One region of the Virgibacillus salexigens genome, then DNA from elsewhere that is predicted to be linked to it. Evidence: riboswitches for the same ligand, from Rfam matches in the RefSeq annotation. Region 1 holds a riboswitch; the other holds the start of a gene.

What was found. A riboswitch is a leader RNA that binds a small molecule or an ion and turns the genes downstream of it on or off. The one in region 1 is predicted to bind S-adenosylmethionine.
Region 2: it holds a riboswitch for S-adenosylmethionine, as region 1 does, so the genes downstream of both, BN990_RS04985 (5-methyltetrahydropteroyltriglutamate--homocysteine S-methyltransferase) here and BN990_RS13115 (methionine biosynthesis PLP-dependent protein) in region 1, are expected to answer to the same signal.

The regions. Positions count from the first base shown of each region.
Region 1 is NZ_CCDP010000002.1:56,593-59,936, forward strand. Features, by position in the region: gene BN990_RS13100 (C45 family autoproteolytic acyltransferase/hydolase) at 1-162, shown strand, start outside; gene BN990_RS13105 (spore coat protein) at 245-772, shown strand; gene BN990_RS13110 (copper homeostasis protein CutC) at 973-1,683, opposite strand; SAM riboswitch class I at 1,837-1,936, shown strand; gene BN990_RS13115 (methionine biosynthesis PLP-dependent protein) at 2,023-3,135, shown strand; gene BN990_RS13120 (anthranilate synthase component II) at 3,192-3,344, shown strand, end outside.
Region 2 is NZ_CCDP010000001.1:1,107,839-1,111,182, forward strand. Features, by position in the region: gene BN990_RS04975 (Na+/H+ antiporter NhaC family protein) at 1-1,057, opposite strand, end outside; gene BN990_RS04980 (hypothetical protein) at 1,246-1,662, shown strand; SAM riboswitch class I at 1,754-1,860, shown strand; gene BN990_RS04985 (5-methyltetrahydropteroyltriglutamate--homocysteine S-methyltransferase) at 1,940-3,052, shown strand.

The DNA of each region.
Region 1 (3,344 bases):
TACTTTCCAGAGGTAAGAAAAGCATGGTTTGCTTTAGGTGGAGATCGCAAACCACTCATTTTTAATTTAGAAAATTGGGTGCAAGGAGCTGATATACATGCGAAGCAATTGAAAGGTCAATTAGAAACTACACACGCATTTGTCAATATGGATTACTTATAAATCCTCCTATCAAGGTCGAATATATTGTTCTAAACAACATAATGTATAAAGATACCTATCTAATAAGGAGAGGTGATTCTATATGAATCAGTTACCCGTAATCGACCTTGGATTAATGACTGAACACTTGACTGCTCATAAAGGTGCGTTACATAAGTTACAAGACTATAATAACTTGGCAACAGATCAAATATTAAAAGATATACTTGTAATGCAATCCTCTGTGTTATACAATCATGTGCTAGTTATGTTAGCTTTAATTAACCCTTACCAAACGCAACTAGTGGAACTGCCCCCTTTACCAAGTGAAGCCGATGTTATTTCTCAAAAATTACATGCTATGTCGCCCACAGCTTTGAATGAAACGAATCAATGGATCGCTATGGAATCACATACTTCTGCTAAAAACATGTCAAATACAAATTATTTGTCTGCATTAATGATGAAAAATGATAATGTACGACATATACATGTCCAGATGGCGCTACAGCAACTTACCATTCAGGATAACTATGAAGAATACATGATACAGATGGGGTGGTCGTTCTTCCCAGTAGCTTCGTTTGAAGAACAGCTCAAATCCTATAACTACTTCCTACAATTATTTTAGAAGTAAACGGGAGAGAAAAAGCATCTAGCTAAAAAATCGACTGTACCTTGTTCGTAAAATCAAAGCAAATAAAATAGGCATGACTCCTATGAACACCAAGAACCCGAGGATCCTTCACCTTAGCAGCAGATGTTCCACGAAGTACATGGCCTATTTCCGATATATAGAATAGAATGTTTATTCCGCTTTAATAATTAATTTTAGTTCCTCTCTTGTTTATATGAACTATTTAATACATTAACAACTTTTTTAAAGTTTAACGGATCAAATGAATGCTTGAAATCTCCCTTTATTCTTAAAGACCTGCCAAAATGATATTGACCTGCTTGTACTTGCTTATGAATAGGTTCCAGATTAGAAGGTGTCAAGCCTCCCCCTGGCATGATTTCAGGACCTTGTAATTGGTTTGCAAGGTTAACTAATGATTCCAAATTATTTTGACCGGCTTGGCAATTTTCCTTTCCACCAGATGTTAAAATTCTTTTTACATGTTGTTTATATTGGGTTAATGTGTAATAGGCGTTCACTTGATCTTCGACTTCATCAAATGCACGATGAAAGGTAATATCTATATTCGGTGCTGCTTGTATTATTTGATCTAGAATTGCAGTATTGATTTTATAATCAGCTGTTACAGCCCCAAACACGATTCTTAATCCCCCTAGTTTAGCAAGCTGTCTTATATCTTCGATGATAATCTCTAAATCAGAAGAGGTATAATTAAAATGATAGCTATGCGGGCGGATCATAATTTGAACTGGAATAGATACGTTCTTTAGTACGTGTTTGATTGTACCATAACTGGGTGTCAAACCACCTTCACTTATAGCTGTTACGAGTTCTAATCGATTAGCACCAAAATTTTCAGCATGTATTGCTTCCTCACCGTTTTGAACAATCACTTCTAACATCAATCTCTCCAACCTTTTCTAAGTATATTTGAAAAATAGCAATCCCTTTTCCTCTGTTATCTTATCATGATTCTTATTCCTAATAAATGCTACAAGCAACCTTGACAATTGCATTAAACCCATGTAATCTATTTTCAACAATTATATACTGTATTCTTATCCAGAGAGGTGGAGGGACTGGCCCTTTGAAGCCTCGGCAGCAGACTTTTAGTACTGTGCCAATTCCAGATGCAGCATAGCATAAAGATAAGAAGAGTTAAATCTATTGTACTGCAAAAACCCTCTTCTTAATCCGTGAGAAGAGGGTTTTTATTTGTTGAAATGAAGGGATGATTATACATGAAAAAAAGAAGTATAGAAACGGAGTTAGTACAATTGGGGAACAAAAGCGACGAAAAAACAGGAGCAGTAAATCCTCCGCTTTACCTATCTACAGCATTCCAGCATCAAGGTCTAGGTCAATCAACAGGTTATGATTATACAAGAACCAAAAACCCTACTCGATCCTTACTGGAAGAAGGCATAGCAAACTTAGAATCAGGTGATCATGGTTACGCCTGTAGTTCTGGTATGGCTGCAATTCAATTAGTATTTTCATTGTTTCGTGCTGGTGATGAATTACTAGTATTGGATGATGTTTACGGCGGAACTTATCGGTTGTTACAGCATTATGCAGAAGCTTACGATATTAAAACAACGTATACAAATTTAAAAGATGATACGGAAACTAAACAACGGATTTCACAAAAGACGAAAGCAATTTTTATCGAAACACCCACTAACCCTCTAATGCAAGAAATGGACATCGCGCATATTGCAAAAGTTGCACAACAATTCAACTTATTATTCATTGTTGATAATACTTTTTATACGCCATTATTACAACGTCCTCTTGAACTAGGAGCGGATATTGTTATTCATAGTGCAACCAAGTATATTGGAGGGCATAACGATGTGTTAGCTGGTTTAGTGATTGCAAAAGGGAAAGACCTATGTGAAAAACTCGCTAATTTCCATAATGCCTCAGGGGCAGTACTATCCCCTTTCGATTCTTGGTTACTGATAAGGGGGTTAAAAACATTAGCTTTACGTATTGAAAAACAGGAATCAAATGCCAAAGCAATGGTTTCCTTTTTAGAAGAACATCCAATGATTAATGATGTCTTATACCCTGGAAAAGGTGGTATGTTATCCTTCCGGCTTCACAATAGTGCGTGGGTTGATCACTTCTTGCAACAGCTTCAATTAATTATATTCGCGGAAAGTTTAGGAGGAGTAGAAAGCTTTATTACATACCCTGCGACCCAAACCCATGCAGATATTCCAAAAGAAGAACGGATAAAACGAGGTGTTGACGATCGCCTATTGCGTTTTTCTGTTGGTATTGAACAAGCAGACGAACTTATTGAAGATTTGCAGCAAGCACTTTATGCTGTACAAGCTTATGCGTAATTAGCTAAATCTGCTATAATACCTTTAAAGTAGTAAATAAGAGAGTAGGAACAACTATGATTCTCGTCATCGATAATTATGACTCATTTACATTTAACCTTGTTCAATATGTAAAACAACTTGATCATCAAGTAAAAGTTATACGAAATGATGCCATTACAATAGAAGAGATTAGACAATTACAGCCTTCAGCAATTCTCCTTTCACCT
Region 2 (3,344 bases), on a different contig from region 1:
TAAATTGAGAGAAACCAAGGTCCTCCGTAACAAGCGAAAGAGACCATACTAAAACGAGAAGGATGATCGCTTCCATTAATTGATTTCCCCCATCATAAAAATGATAAATCGTTTCCCCTAATTTTTGGTCACGAATCATGTAGAAAATAAATGTGATGATTAACGTAATAAAAACAGCAAGCAGGATGACGAAAGTAGCATCAGCTTCAGCAAAGGCATTGAACAAGCTAGTAGCTCCTTTTTCCACCCCATCCTGCCACAATAGAAATAAGGTAAGTCCAAGTAGTAAAAACAATGGGACAATTAAATTCCAAGGTTGTGCCTTTACCATTTCTAATTCTTTTTTTATGCTAGCACGATGATGTTTCCCTTCTTCCCCGTCTTGCGGACCATTATTTGTCTGTTTCTTTTTTGGCTTTGACCAGAAGGTCCAAATCAATCCAATAATTAGCATGACGATGGCAAAAAAGTTGAAAGGGATACTATATAGGAAAACTTGATAAGCATCTGCATTCAAATTATGTTTTTGAATACCGCCCTCAATCAGTGAAACCATAAACCCAACAAATGCTGTTGCTACAGGTAACAATACAATAACAGAGCTGGTTGATACGTCCATGGTAAAACCAACTTTCCAATTTGATATATTGACTTTTTTCAATAAGGATTTAATCACAGGACCAATCATCATAATTCGAAACATTGGCATCATAAAGGTAAAGGGGAGAGTTAACCAAATGACCGCTAGAAGCCCGCGTTCAGAGTCAATTTTGTTACCAACCCACTCCGAAAATCCCTTCACACCACCAGAGATTTGCATCATGCCGATTAATCCGCCAAATAGATATAAAAAAGCGATAATATTAATATTTCCTGGATCAGCCAAGGTAGTTACGATATAGCTGACCGTCTCCTTTGTCCCGTCCAAAATACTGAATTCTAATAGAAAAGCTCCTACAACCAGACTAAGTACTAAACCAGGAAGAATTCGTTTTTGCCAGATCGAAAGTCCAATAACAATAATAAATGGAATTAATGAAAGCCATGATTGTTCCATCAGATAACCTCCCTTATCGCCTTATAATGGAATTTCATAATAATGAATGATCTCTCTTGTTACCATGTGTTAAATCATCCTTTTTCATGCGTGAATGGAAGAAGGTATATCCTTAACTAATAAGAGATGTTACGCTTAACAAAGAAAAACTGTTATAAGTTAGTTATATGAGGAGAGTGACTGCATGGATGAAGAACTTAAAACGTTACTTACAAGAACCAATCTTTACACCGTTGGTTGACCGATTTGTCATGTTTGGATTTGCCGTTGCTGGTGCTTTTGCAAGCATTTATTCATCTGAGCATATGCCATTTTTGGAATTGCTTCATTATTTACTGCTGTTTTTATTAATTGCCATGCCCATCCTAGAATGGATTGGAACAAATTGGAGAGAAAAAAGAGGAATTAAGGAGGAGTCGGTACGATCGCCTCAATATGCCGATAAGATTATAGCTAATTTGTTTGTTATTTTATCAATGATTCTAGGTATCGTTAGCTTAGGGATAAATCTACTTGCTGAATCGTTTAATTGGCGCTGGATGGTGTTTATGTTAGTTGTTGTATTATTTAGCTTTTTCATGCGATATATCCTTATAAAACGTTGACGTCAACTAGAAAATAAATAAAAAAATTGTCAAAACCTTTTGCATTTTTATTGTGGAATTGCTATGATAGATATTAAATATTTAAAAGGAATTCTTATCAAGAGAGGTCAAGGGACTAGCCCGTAGACGCCTCAGCAACCTGTTTGTGAAGACAAGGTGCTACTTCTAGCAAGTTTAGTTAAACTTGAGAGATAAGAAGATGACACCGTTTATTACAGCGTCTCTTCTTAGCTAGAAGAGGCTTTTTTATTACATAAAAAATTAGGGAGTGGATAAAATGGCAACAAAAGTAGAAAAAAAAGCACCATTTAAAGGGGATCATGTAGGAAGTTTTTTAAGACCTGATCGGATTAAGCAAGCTCGAATTCAAAAGGCAAGTAGGGAAATCACGAACGAACAACTCCGAGCCATTGAAGACACGGAGATAATTAAATTAGTTGAAAAACAAAAGAAAGCAGGGTTAAAGGCAATTACAGATGGGGAATTTCGTCGTGCATGGTGGCATTTTGACTTCTTAGAAGGTTTGATTGGAGTTGAAGAATTTGTACCCGAAGCAGGATTGCAATTTTCTGGAATTCAAACAAAAAAACGTGCGATTCGTGTCACTGGAGAAGTAGACTTTAGTGAAAACCATCCTTTTCTTGCAGACTATAAGTTCTTACATGAAGCCGTCGGAGACCAGCATGTTGCGAAGCAGACAATCCCAAGTCCGAATATGTTGCTAGTGCGAGCTGATATAGAAACAAATGTCTATGAAAATATGGAACAAGTGATTCCAGATTTAATTAACACATATCAAAAAGCAATCCAAGCTTTTTATGATGCTGGTTGTCGCTACTTGCAATTAGATGATACTTCTTGGAGTTCATTTCTTTCAGATGAGGGCAGGGAATCGCTCCGAGAAAAAGGTTTTGATCCGGAACAATTAATGGAAGTCTGTAGAAGTGTTATTAATGAATCCATTGCCGAACGTCCAAACGATATGTTAATAACGATGCATATTTGTCGTGGTAATTACCGCTCACACTATTTCAGTACAGGATCATATGATGCGGTTTCAGAAACTATTTTTGGAGGATTAGATGTAGATGGGCTTTTCCTTGAATTTGATGATGATCGATCGGGTGGCTTTGAACCTTTATCTTATGTGAATAGAAACGACCTTCACGTTGTATTGGGCTTGGTTACATCAAAATTTGCGGAGCTGGAAGATCCAAACTTGGTTAAAAAACGTATTGCAGAAGCCGCTACGTATATCCCTTATGGCCAACTTTGTCTCAGCCCTCAATGTGGATTTGCGTCAACCGAGGAAGGAAATAATTTAACAGAAGAAGAGCAATGGAAAAAAATACGTCATGTTGTTGAGATAGCGGAAGATGTATGGCAATAAGTTTAGAGGTTCCTTCTTGTAAGTAATTAACTAAAGGAAAATCCAAATTATTATCCGAATATACAAGTTATATTCGGGTAGTTTTTTTATTGTTCATTTTCTTCATCATGATTGCGGTTGAAAGGTATGGAAATGAATGCATCAGCTTGGAGAGCGCTCGCTTTATCTATTTTCTATCCCCTTAAAATAACACCAAAGCTTCTGATCTTTTGTTAAAACCCTATTATTTGCCTAAGTATTAATAGATTCTATCATCATTTTCTTCTAACTTCCTCTATCAACCTATGCACTG